Regions from separate parts of the Pseudomonas sp. MT3 genome, predicted to be linked through region 1. Evidence: predicted binding sites of a transcription regulator. Region 1 holds the regulator's gene; each other region holds the start of a gene.
The links. Region 1 encodes FliA, which starts transcription of late flagellar genes. Its sites were predicted from a motif close to CTAAAGTTTNNNNNNNNNNNGCCGNTAA; they were not measured.
Positions count from the first base shown of each region.

Region 1 (4,279 bases):
AACTGGCCCTTGCCGTGCAGCTCGTCGAGCAGCTTCTCGAATTCGTCGTCGGTGATGTTGTCGTCGCCACCGGCAGCCGGAGCTTCCTCGGGCTTGACCTCGGCAGCAGCAGCCTCGACGGGAGCGGCGGCTTCTTCCTTCGCGCCGGTGAACTGGCCCTTGCCGTGCAGCTGGTCGAGCAGCGCTTCGAACTCGTCGTCGCTGATCTCGTCGCCAGCACCGGCGGCGGGCGCCTCGGCAACCGGTGCCGGAGCCGCGCTGACGGGTTCCTTGGCAGCAGCGCTGAACTGGCCCTTGCCGTGCAACTGGTCGAGCAGTGCTTCGAATTCGTCGTCGGTGATGTCGTCGCCACCGCTGCCAACCGGCGCGGCAGGGGCTTCTGCGGCAGGCTCGAGGGCATCCATCAGCTGTTCGAACTCGGCGTCGGTGATGTCGCCATACGCGGCCGCAGCGGCCGGGGCTTCTTCAACGACAGGCTCGGCAACGACCGCAGCGGGAGTTTCGGCGGGAGCGGCCCCCGGCTCGGCCAGGCGCGACAGCGCCGCCAGCAGCTCAGGCGTGGCCGGGGTCGGCTCTTGCGCATCGCGCACTTGCTGGAACATGACGTTGACGGTGTCCAGCGCCTGCAGGACCACGTCCATCAGTTCGGCATCCACGCGGCGCTCGCCCTTGCGCAGGATGTCGAACACGTTCTCGGCGATGTGGCAGCACTCCACCAGCGCGTTCAGCTGGAGAAAGCCCGCGCCGCCCTTGACGGTGTGGAACCCACGGAAAATCGCATTGAGCAGGTCCATGTCATCGGGTCGGCTTTCCAGCTCGACCAGTTGCTCGGACAGTTGCTCGAGGATCTCGCCGGCCTCCACCAGGAAGTCCTGGAGGATCTCGTCATCGGCGTCGAAGCTCATTCGGTGCTCCCTCTACAGCGTCAGCGGACGCTTAAAAACCAAGGCTGGACAACAGATCGTCGACATCGTCCTGACCGGATACGACGTCCTTTCTTGTATCGGCAGCGATCTGCGGACCTTCACCCTTGGACGATCTTTCTTTTTCCACCGCGTCGCGCATGCCGTCGTGGTCGTGCTCGATGCCCGCGTAACGGTCCACCTGGCCGGCCATCCAGACCAGCTTGACCAGGTTCGCCTCGACCTCGGTGACCAGCCTGGTGACGCGCTTGATCACCTGCCCGGTGAGGTCCTGGAAGTCCTGTGCGAGGAGGATGTCGTTGAGGTGCGCGGAGAGCTTGCGGCTGTCCTGGGCGCTGATGTAGAGGAACTGCTCGACGCGCTTGGCCAGGTCGCGGAAGGCGTCGGGGCCCAGCTCGCGACGCATGAAGCGCGACCAGTCTTCCTGCAGCGCCTTGGCCTGGGTCTCGATGTGCATCACCACCGGGGTGCACTCTTCCACCAGGTCCATGGTGCGGTTGGCCGCTTTCTCGGTCATCGTCACCACGTAGGACAGGCGGTCGGTGGCGTCGGCGATCTGCGAGACTTCCTGGGCGCGCGGGGAACTGGGATCGATCTGGAAGTTGACGATGGCGTTGTGCAGCTCGCGGGTGAGCTTGCCGACTTCCTGGTAGAGCCCGCGATCGCGCGCCTGGTTGAGCTCGGAGATCAGTTGCACGGCGGTCTGCACATCACCCTGCTCCAGGCAATCGACCAATTCGCGCGCGTGTTTTTTCAGGGTCGACTCGAAGTCACCCGCGGATTCGTTGACGAGATCCATGACGCCCTCTTGATGCGAGGGGCTGTTGGTGTTTCGGCGCAAGCGGCGAAACATCAACAGACCCTACTAGCTGCCGACCCGCTCGAAAATCTTCTCGATCTTTTCTTTCAGCACCTGAGCGGTGAAAGGCTTGACCACATAGCCGTTGACCCCGGCCTGGGCCGCTTCGATGATCTGGTCGCGCTTGGCCTCGGCGGTGACCATCAGCACCGGCAGGTGCTTCAGGCGCTCGTCGGCGCGCACCGCGCGCAGCAGGTCGATGCCGGTCATGCCGGGCATGTTCCAGTCGGTGACGAGGAAGTCGAAATTGCCGCTGTGCAGCATCGGCAGCGCGGTGGTGCCGTCGTCGGCCTCCGCGGTGTTGGTGAACCCCAGGTCCCGCAGGAGGTTCTTGATGATGCGCCTCATCGTGGAAAAATCGTCCACGATGAGAATTTTCATATTCTTGTCCAAACCGACCTCCATCGATACCAGGCACGTCCTGGCGGGCGTACCGTCAATTCATTGAGCGGCGTGCGCTCATCCCGTGTGGGCGGCGTCAAAGGGACGGCGCCCAGGAGAAAACTCAAGACCTGAGGCTTTCTCGCAAGAAAAATCCGACGCGAAACTACCCGAAGCTCAGTGCGCTCGCCACTCCGCCAGGCGTGCCCGCAGGCGCGCGGCGCACTGGCTGTGCAACTGGCTGACCCGGGATTCGCTGACGCCCAGCACTTCGCCGATCTCCTTGAGGTTCAGTTCCTCGTCGTAGTACAGCGCCAGCACCAGCCGCTCGCGTTCGGGCAGCTTGGTGATGGCGTCGGCGAGCGCCGCCTGGAAGCGTTCGTCTTCCAGACCGTGGGCGGGCTCGTTGCCCTGGTGCGAAGCATCTTCGGCCAGGCCGCTGCCCTGCTCGCCGTCCTGCAGCAGATCGTCGAAGCTGTACAGCCGGCTGCCCTGGGTGTCGCTGAGGATGCCGTAATAATCTTCGAGACTCATATTGAGTTCGGCAGCAACTTCCTGATCTTTAGCGTCACGACCGGTTCTGGCCTCGACGGCGCGGATCGCATCACTGACCATGCGGGTGTTGCGATGCACCGAACGCGGGGCCCAGTCGCCCTTGCGCACCTCGTCGAGCATGGCGCCACGGATGCGGATGCCAGCATAGGTTTCGAAGCTCGCGCCCTTGCCGGCGTCGTATTTCTTCGAGGCTTCCAGCAGGCCGATCATGCCGGCCTGCATCAGGTCCTCCACCTGCACGCTGGCCGGCAGGCGGCCGAGCAGGTGGTAGGCGATACGCTTGACCAGCGGCGCGTACCGCTGGATCAGTTGGTCCTGGGAGTTCTGCGCCTGCGCCTTGCTGTACATACGCGCTCCGGAGGCCGTCATCATACGGCCGAACCCGTGGTCGGATGCTGCACCAGGCGTTCGACGAAGAACTCCAGGTGCCCTCGCGGATTGGCCGGCAGCGGCCAGCTGTCGACTTTCTGCGCTATCGCGCGGAAGGCCAGGGAAGCCTTGCTGCGCGGAAACGCCTCATACACCGAACGCTGCTTCTGCACCGCCTTGCGCACCGATTCGTCGTACGGGATGGCGCCCACGTACTGCAGCGCCACGTCGAGGAAGCGGTCGGTGACCTTGGTCAGCTTGGCGAACAGGTTGCGGCCCTCCTGGGGGCTGTGCGCCATGTTCGCCAGTACGCGGAAGCGGGTCATGCCGTAGTCGCGGTTGAGCAGCTTGATCAAAGCGTAGGCGTCGGTGATGGAAGTGGGTTCATCACAGACGACCAGCAGCACTTCCTGCGCTGCGCGGACGAAGCTCACCACCGAGTCGCCGATGCCGGCGGCGGTGTCCACCACCAGCACGTCGATGTTGTCGCTGATGTCGCTGAAGGCCTGGATCAGGCCGGCGTGCTGCATCGGCGTGAGGTGCACCATGCTCTGCGTGCCGGAGGCCGCCGGGACGATGCGCACGCCGCCGGGGCCCTGGAGGATCACGTCGCGCAGGTCGCATTCGCCTTCGATGACGTCGGCCAGCGTGCGCTTGGGCGTCAGGCCCAGCAGCACGTCGACGTTGGCCAGGCCCAGGTCGGCGTCCAGCAGCATGACGCGACGGCCCAGATCGGCCAGCGCCAGCGACAGGTTCACCGACACATTGGTCTTGCCGACACCACCCTTGCCGCCGGTGACTGCGATTACCTGTACAGGATGCATGCCCATATCAATACCTTGTCTCGTCGTTCGACCGCCGCGCCCCCTGGCGCTGCGGTCCTGCCGGCCGCGGTGCTCTACCGCTTCCGGCGTTCGCGGATCGTCTCCCAGAGCATCCGCATCGCCGGGTGGCCCTGTCGGCCGCCCTTCGCCCCACCACGGGGCCGTTCAATTCGCTCAACCGGCGCAACGCACCGGCTGCTGGTACAGGCCGGCGAACATGTCGGCCATCGCATCCTCGCTCGGTTCTTCCGACGCCTGCAGACTCACCGCGCGGCTGACCAACTGGTGACTGCGCGCCACCTGCAGATCATCCGGAATCCGCGGACCATCCGCCAGATAGGCTACCGGGAGACGCTGACCGATAGCCA
Region 1 covers NZ_JBTVPY010000004.1:87,455-91,733, reverse strand. Annotated here, with positions in the region: gene ACYCAX_RS05580 (chemotaxis protein CheA) at 1-905, opposite strand, end outside; gene ACYCAX_RS05575 (protein phosphatase CheZ) at 937-1,722, opposite strand; gene ACYCAX_RS05570 (chemotaxis response regulator CheY) at 1,789-2,163, opposite strand; gene fliA (RNA polymerase sigma factor FliA) at 2,341-3,090, opposite strand; gene fleN (flagellar synthesis regulator FleN) at 3,087-3,917, opposite strand; gene flhF (flagellar biosynthesis protein FlhF) at 4,086-4,279, opposite strand, start outside.

Region 2 (4,279 bases), on a different contig from region 1:
CATCGTGATCGTCTTCGCCCCACGCCCGGAACCCCACGCCAACCTGATCGACCGCTACCTGGTGGCCGCCGAGCACGCCGGCATCAAGCCGCTGCTGCTGCTGAACAAGGCCGACCTGATCGATGAGGAGAACGCTCCGTTCCTCGACTCGCTGCTGGGCACCTACCGCGAACTCGGCTACCCGCTGCTGGAGGTCTCGGCCTTCAACGGCCTGGCCCTGGACGCCCTGCGCGCCGCGCTGAACGAGCACGTCAGCGTGTTCGTCGGCCAGTCGGGCGTTGGCAAGTCATCGCTGGTGAACGCGCTGCTGCCAGGCGTCGACACCCGCGTCGGCGACCTCTCGGAAGTCACCGGCAAGGGCACCCACACCACCACCACCGCACGGCTGTTCCACTTCCCCGCCGGCGGCGACCTGATCGATTCGCCCGGCATCCGCGAGTTCGGCCTGGGCCATGTGAGCCGTGACGACGTGGAAGCCGGCTTCATCGAGTTCCACGACCTGCTCGGCCACTGCCGCTTCCGCGACTGCAAGCACGACCGCGAGCCGGGCTGCGCGCTGCTCAAGGCGCTGGAAGAGGGGCGTGTCTCGCCGCAACGGATGTCCAGCTACCGACACATCCTCGCCAGCCTGCCGGAAGACGAATATTGATCGGCGGGCCTTGCCCAAAGCGCCGACGCTGCCCGTACCTGTAGGAGCGAGCTCGCTCGCGAACAGTCCCTTGCGATGCGGTTCGCGAGCAAGCTCGCTCCTACGAAGAGTCCCATGATTCAGTCACAAAGAAGAAGGCCAGCTTTTCAGCTGGCCTTCGCGTTTCTCACTACTGCTTGTTCAGCTCATCGAGCTTCAGCGTGCCACCGTCGTCGAAAAGGTTGAGCTTCTGCTCGAGCTGGTCCGGCGGTAGCGGGTCGCCCTGCCCGGCCGCCGGCTGGGCCGGAGCGGCATTGGGTGCAGCCGAGCCTGGAGCCACCGGCGACGCGCCATCGGCCGGCTTCTCGGCCCCGCCGTCCTGGCCTTCGATGGCCCGCTGGGCCTTCTTGGTCAGGACGATGATGTCGATGCGGCGATTCACCGGGTTGAGCGGCTGGTCGCGATCGAACAGCGCCGAGGAGGCATAGCCCACCACGCGGGCGATCTGGTCCTCCGGATAACCGCCGGCCTCCAGCGCGCGCCGCGCGGCGTTGGCGCGGTTGGCGGAGAGCTCCCAGTTGCCGAACTCGCCATTGCCCGCATAGGGCTTGGCATCGGTATGGCCGCTGATGCTGATCTTGTTCGGTACCTGCTTGATGGTCTCCGCCAGCGCCAGCAGGATGTCCTCGAAGTACGGCTGCAGCCGCGCGCTGCCCAGGTCGAACATCGGTCGGTTGTCGGAATCGACGATCTGGATGCGCAGGCCGTCCTGGGTGATCTCGAACAGGATCTGGTCCTTGAAGCGCTTGAGCGTGGGGTTCTCGTCGACCTTGTTCTGCAGCTCCTGCAGCAACAGTTCCAGGCGCTCGCGCTCGATCTTCTCGGCAAGATTTTCCGCCTGCTCGGCGTTGACCGTGGTCCCGTCCTGCGGGCTGACGCGGGTTTCGTCCGCCTCGGGCTGCGCCTGGATCTGCGGGTTCAGGGTCTTGTCCGGCGCGGGCGTCGGCGTGCCACCCAGGTCGATGACGTAGGGGCTGGCGCTTTCGGTGAAACCGATGGGGTCCTGGAAGTAGCCGGAGATGGCCTTCTTCTGCTCCGGCGTGGCCGACGACAACAGCCAGAGCACCAGGAAGAACGCCATCATGGCGGTGGCGAAGTCGGCGAAGGCGATCTTCCACGAGCCCCCGTGATGACCCGCGGCGTAGCGCTTGACCCGCTTGACGATGATCGGCTGGTTGTTATCCATGCGTCAGGCGACCTGTCAGCGACCGCGAACGGCCTGTTCAAGCTCGGTGAAGCTCGGGCGGTGCGCCGGCAGCAGGACCTTGCGGCCGAACTCCACGGCCAGCGACGGCGGCATGCCCGAGGCCGAGGCGACCAGGCAGGCCTTGATGGCTTCGTAGAGGTTCAGCTCTTCCTTGGCGTCGTGCTCCAGGGCGTTGGACAGCGGGCCGACGAAACCGTAGGCGGCGAGAATACCGAGGAAGGTGCCCACCAGCGCGGCGGCCACGTGGTGACCGATCTCCGCCTGGCTGCCCTGCCCGAGCAGCGCCATCGTGATCACGATGCCGAGCACCGCGGCGACGATACCGAATCCCGGCAGGGCATCGGCCACGCGGGTCACCGCGTGGGCGGGGTGGTCGAGGTCTTCCTTGAGGCTGCCCAGCTCCATGTCGAACAGGCCTTCCAGCTCGTGGGGCGCCATGTTGCCGGAGGACATGATGCGCAGGTAATCGCAGATGTACGCGGTCATGCGTTCATCCTTGAGCACCGCCGGGTACTTGCTGAAGATCGGGCTGGCATCCGGATCCTCGACGTCCGCCTCGATCGCCATCATGCCCTCGCGGCGGCTCTTGTTGAGTACCTCGTAGAGCATGCCCAGCACTTCCAGGTAGAAGGTGTGGGTGAAGCGGTTGCTGAACATCTTCGGCGCCTTCTTGAGCACCGTCATGAAGGTGTTGCCGGGGTTCGCCTGCAGGAAGGCGCCCAGCGCCGCACCACCGATGATCAGCAGTTCGAACGGCTGGATGATGGCCGCGATCTTGCCGCCAGAGAGCATGTATCCGCCGAGCACACTGCCCAGGATGACGATGATGCCGATGATTTTTGACATGGGGACCGGACTGAAACTGTGAACAGAAAGGGAGGCACTTTTCCTGCCTCCCTGTTGTTATCGGAGAATTCGGGCAAGACTATAGGCCGAAAACACTAAAAACCAGTTCGGCGCCTCACGCATGCCCACCACCGTGCCCAACCCAGAGCGTCTCGCGGCCTGGCTCTCCCTGCTGGAAGAGCTGCCTTTGCCCGTCCCCCAGGAGCAGCGCGACGCCATTCGCCGGGCGCTGGATGACAGCCACCGCTCGATCCGCGACATCGCCGACCTGTTGCAGGACTGCCCGACCCTGGCCCTGGCCATCCTGCGCGAGGCCAACCGCGCCGAGAGCGCCCGCGACAATCCGGCGGAAAGCCTGGAAGTCGCCCTCAACCGCCTGGGCCTGGCGCGGGTCACCCAGTTGCTCGAACACCTGCCGAGCCAGCCCGAGGCGCAGATGCCCCGCGCCCTCAGCCAGCTCCTGCTGATCAGCCGCCATGCCATGCAGCAGGCCAGCGGTCTGTTCGCCAACCGCCTGGCGCGACTCTGGCAGGAAATCCACTGGGGCAGCCTGTTCGCCCTGGCGCCGCTGTGGGCACTGGCCACCGCGCGGCCGGACCTGCTGGAAACCTGGCAGCGCCAGGTCTGCGGACTCGGACGCAGCAGCTCCGACGTCGAACAGGAGCTGCTGGGCATGCGTCTGTTGCCACTGTGCCGGGCGCTCGCCGAACGCTGGCGGCTGCCCGAATGGATCGGCCAGGGCTTCATCCTGCTCAACGATGACCGCCGCCTGCTGGTGCGCGCCCTGCATGTGGCGCACACCGAGCCCGAGCCGCTGGGCCAGCAGCGACGCCTGGACGCCGATCCGGAACTGGCCCGCTGGCTGACCCGCCCGGCCAACACCATCCTGCTGGCCAACAGCCTGGCGATGGCCGCGCACCAGTCCTGGGGCGGACCGCACATGCTGCGCTGGCAACGCCTGACCGCGCTCTACCTGCAGATGCCGCTGGCCGAACTGCAGCAGCAGGTTCACGGCCTCGCGGCGCAAAGCGCGCGACGCCACGCCCGACCGCAGCTCTGGCATCCGGCGCAAGCGCTGCTCTGGCCCTGGGACAGCCAACGCTGGCTCGGCCCCCCTGCAGCGAGCGCGCCCACGCCACCGGATACGCTCGGCGAGTGGCGCCAGCACTGCGCGCGCCTGCTGCAGAATCCCTCGCCGTTCGGCAACGCCATGCAGTTGCTCGACACCGCCAGCGCCGCCCTCCAGGCCGGCGGCCTGCAACGCGGCCTGATCCTGCTCGCCGACCGCGGCCAGGCGTGGCTGCAAACCCGCCACCACTTCGGCCTGCCGGAGCAGGCCGGCGAGTTGAAACTGGAAGTCGCGGCCAGCGCCCTGCTGCGCAAGCTGATGCAACAGCCGGCGCAACTGCGCCTGAGCCCGGCGAACATGGCCGACTTCTCCGCCGTGCTGCCCGGCGCGCTGAAGGCGCTGCTGCCCAGCGAACACCTGCTGCTGCGCTCGCTCGGCAACGGCAGCCGGGTCATCATGCTGCTGGCCG
Region 2 covers NZ_JBTVPY010000015.1:24,047-28,325, reverse strand. Annotated here, with positions in the region: gene rsgA (small ribosomal subunit biogenesis GTPase RsgA) at 1-649, shown strand, start outside; gene motB (flagellar motor protein MotB) at 819-1,874, opposite strand; gene motA (flagellar motor stator protein MotA) at 1,890-2,741, opposite strand; gene ACYCAX_RS16555 (HDOD domain-containing protein) at 2,863-4,279, shown strand, end outside.
Region 2: the regulator FliA is predicted to act here: its motif matches at 2,799-2,826, upstream of motA (flagellar motor stator protein MotA).

Region 3 (4,279 bases), on a different contig from region 1:
GCGACCCGAGCACGAAGGTATTGGAGCCCCTGCGCACCAGCGACGTACTGGCCTGCTTGAGCTTGCTGCGGCTGACTTCGACGAAACGGATGTCGGTCTGCACCTGGTTGGACAGGCCGGCGGCGAGGTTGCCCGGCAGACCGCCGGCATCGGCAATCGCCCGCGCGCCGACCCGCACCACGCTGCTCATGGGTTTGTCGCTGCAGCCGGTCCAGATCAGCAGGCTGGTCAGGCCCTCGGCCTTGCCGGTAACGAGAAAGTCACGCTTGTCGATCACCTGCACATCGGCGATGTTCGGATCGCCGATGGCCAGGCGTTTGATCGGTACCGGCAGTTGCTGGTCGAGCTGGGCGCCCTGCTCGACGTCAAGGTTCAACGGCTGACCGGCGAATCCGGCGCAGGCGCTCGGCACCGCCTGTGCGGCGGAGTGGACGGCACAGGCCAGAAGCGCGGCCAGCGACAGAACGAAGCGCTTGGACATCGATGCACTCCTTGCTCAATGTGCTTCACGGGTAACGGTGGTGCCGCGGTAGACCACGACGCCCGGACTCACCGCCGGCGCCGAGACCTGGCGCACGACCGGCGCGGAGCGGGCCTTGCCGAGCAACTGTTCGAGGGTGATCGGCTGGCTGCCGGAGGCATTCAGCGACGCCTGGATGTAGCGCCCCTGCTGCTCCTTCTCGTAGAGATTCTCGTCCTTGCTGCGTACCGCCAGGCGCAACGAGCCCGCCTGGCTGGCCAGCATCAGCCGGGAAGCGGATTCGGCCGGCACGGCCAGTACGGCGGTGCGGGGCGGGCGCGGTGTCTTGTCCTTCGACTCGGCGCCGCTGCGCGCCTGGCCATCGCTGGCGACGGCGATCTGCTCGCCATAGGTGAGGACGCGCACGCCGGGCAGCACCACCTGGGCACTCACCACACGCTCGGCGTTCCGCTGGTCCTGGACGAAGAGCATGACGTCGACGTAATCGCCGGGGAGCACGAAGCCGCCGCCGCCAATCACCTCGTCCACCGCAATGGCCATAGCCCGCTCGTCCGGGCGGATGGTCCGCGCCAGGGGGCCGCCCGGCTCCAGCAGGGCCCCGGAAAGAATGCTGCCGGCCGGCACCGCGACCCAGACCCGCTGGCCGATCAGCGCCTCGGGCTTGGGATAGCTGCCCGCCGGGGCGGTATGCAGCATCTCGATGGCGAGGTCATCGTTGCCCATCACCGTCAACGCCGGGAGGTCGCGGCGAGCCACCACCACGGGCGTGCGCTGCAGCTTGTCCGCCTCGGCCATCGCCGCCGGCGCAACGTCCTTCACCGCGCCAGCGACGGGCGCCGCCGACTTGCCCACCGACAATCCCAGATAACCCACGACACCTGCACACAACAACAACAGCCCGGCGAAAACCATCAGCACCTTGCTATTCATGTCCACATCCTTGGCGTTATCGGGATGAGTGAACCTGGCGGTCCACTGGCTGATCGGAAGTCACGACACCGGCCGTTGCCGAGATACGTCCTTCAGACCTTTATTGTTGTTTCGACCCGACGAGGCGGTTCGATAAGAACCTTTCCTCATAATTGGTTCCTGCTTGTTCCAAAGCAGAATTTAGTAGCTGCGGTAATAGCGTCAAATACCGACGAGAAATTTCCAATCCTCAGATAGTTCTACTTCGCCATGACTATAACTTTAGTATTAGCGCTATTTGATCAATTGCATTCCGCCATACGACGCCTAGCCTGACGGTGAAGTCGGGGCGCCGCCCCGGTGGTCTGTGCAAGGAGCAACCGCGATGAATCTGAGTATCAAAGACCTGTCTCTGAAGTTGTATTGCAAGGCCAAGGCATTCGCTTTTGACAGAGAGGGTGCGACCGCCATCGAATATGCTGTCATCGCCGGATTGATCGCGGTAGTCATGATCGCAGCAGTTAAAGTAATCGGTGGCGATGTCAACAGCATCTTCGAAAACGCCCACACCAAACTGACCACACCCTGAAATTTATACTCCAGAGTGCTTACCCATATTCCCGCGAATAGTCGCGGGAATATTTCTTTGCGTTCCTGAAAAAACTCCACAACCTTCCTAAAGTTCTGCCGCACATGGCCGATACATCCTGCCTACCCCTTCGTTCCACCTGCAGGATGCTTTACCGATGCTTCGTTCGCTGTCCTTCGCCAAGAAGATCCTTCTGGCGGCCTCCCTCGTGGTCATCTTCGCCTTCGCCTGCTTCATCCTCTTCAACGACTTCCGTCAACGTGAAGCGATCCACGCCGATACCGACGCCTACCTGAGCGAACTCGGCAGCCTCACCGCCAGCAATATCCAGAGCTGGCTGGAGGGTCGCATCCAACTGGTGGAAAGCGAAGCCGCGCAACTGGCAGACCAGGAACCGACACCCGAGCGCATCCAGCACGTGCTGGAACAGGCGGTATTCCAGAAGAACTTCGAATCGGTCTACCTCGGCGAAGCCGCCAGCGGCGTGTTCACCATGCGCCCCTTCTCGCCGATGCCCGATGGCTACGACCCACGCACCCGCGGCTGGTACAAGGACGCCGTGGCCGCCGGCCGCCTGATCGTCACCGAGCCCTTCCTCGACGCCGGCACCGGCGAGCAGATCCTCGCCATGTCCATGCCGGTGATGCGCAACGGTCAACTGGTCGGCGTCGCCGCCGGCGACATGAAGCTGGAAACCATCACCGCCATCATCAACTCCCTGAAGTTCGACGGTGATGGTTATGCCTTCCTGGTCAGCGATGCCGGCAAGATCCTGCTGCACCCGGACAGCCAGTCGATCTTCAAGAGCCTGGCCGACATCTACCCGCAGGGTGCCCCGAAGGTGCAGGCCGGCGTGCAGGAAGTCAGCCTCGACGGCAAGGACCAACTGGTGTCCATGACTCCGGTGAAAGGCCTGCCAGGCGTGACCTGGTACGTCGCCCTGGTGCTGGACAAGGACGCCGCCTACGCCATGCTCAGCGACTTCCGTACCTCGGCCATCATCGCCACGGTCATCGCCATCGTCGCCATCCTGTTCCTGCTGGGCATGCTGATCCGCGTGCTGATGGCCCCGCTGACCGACATGGGCCGCGCCATGCAGGATATCGCCCAAGGCGACGGCGACCTCACCCAGCGCCTGAAAGTCGCCAGCAACGACGAGTTCGGCGTGCTGGCCAACGCCTTCAACCGCTTCGTCGAGCGCATCCACGAGTCGATCCGCGAAGTAGCCTCCACCGCACGCAACCTGCATGACGTCTCGCAACTGGTGGTCAACGCCTCCAACTCGTCCATGAGCAACTCCGACGAGCAGGCCAACCGCACCAACAGCGTCGCCGCGGCGATCAACGAACTGGGCGCCGCCGCCCAGGAAATCGCCCGCAACGCCGCCGATGCCTCGCACCACGCCACCGATGCCTCGCACCAGGCCGGCGACGGCCGCCAGGTGGTCGAGCAGACCATCAGCGCGATGAACCAGCTCTCCGACAAGATCAGCTCGGCCTGCGCCAACATCGAGGCGCTGAACAGCCGCACGGTGAACATCGGGCAGATTCTGGAGGTGATCAAAGGCATCTCCGAGCAGACCAACCTGCTGGCCCTCAACGCCGCCATCGAAGCGGCCCGCGCCGGCGAGGCCGGTCGTGGTTTCGCCGTGGTGGCGGACGAAGTGCGTAACCTCGCCCACCGCGCCCAGGAGTCGGCGCAGCAGATCCAGAAGATGATCGAGGAGCTGCAGGTCGGCGCCCGCGAAGCCGTGGACACCATGACCGAGAGCCAGCGCTACAGCCTGGAAAGCGTGGAGATCGCCAACCGCGCCGGCGAGCGCCTGGCCAGCGTCACCCACCGCATCGGCGAGATCGACTCGATGAACCAGTCCGTGGCCACCGCCACCGAGGAACAGACCGCCGTGGTCGACTCGCTGAACATGGACATCACCGAGATCAACACCCTGAACCAGGAAGGCGTGGAAAACCTCCAGGCCACCCTGCGCGCCTGCGCCGACCTGGAAAACCAGGCCGGCCGTCTGCGCCAGCTGGTGGACAGCTTCCGCATCTGATTCCGACGGAAACGAAAAGGCGCCTTTCGGCGCCTTTTTTGTTCGCGAGCAAGCTCGCTCCTACGAGGTTCAACCTGAGCTGTAGGAGCGAGCTTGCTCGCGAACCGCCCAGCGCCAATGCCGCCAGTAAATCCGCTCTCGCAGGAACGATGGGGGCGCCCAGCCCTACCGTTCGTCCCCCTGTCTCAAGCTTTTCCCCGGCGTGCCGACAGCAAAGATGAAGGTCCGCGAGAACAACGAAACCAGG
Region 3 covers NZ_JBTVPY010000007.1:164,189-168,467, reverse strand. Annotated here, with positions in the region: gene ACYCAX_RS09695 (type II and III secretion system protein family protein) at 1-481, opposite strand, end outside; gene cpaB (Flp pilus assembly protein CpaB) at 497-1,411, opposite strand; gene ACYCAX_RS09685 (Flp family type IVb pilin) at 1,788-1,979, shown strand; gene ACYCAX_RS09680 (methyl-accepting chemotaxis protein) at 2,137-4,032, shown strand.
Region 3: the regulator FliA is predicted to act here: its motif matches at 2,067-2,094, upstream of ACYCAX_RS09680 (methyl-accepting chemotaxis protein).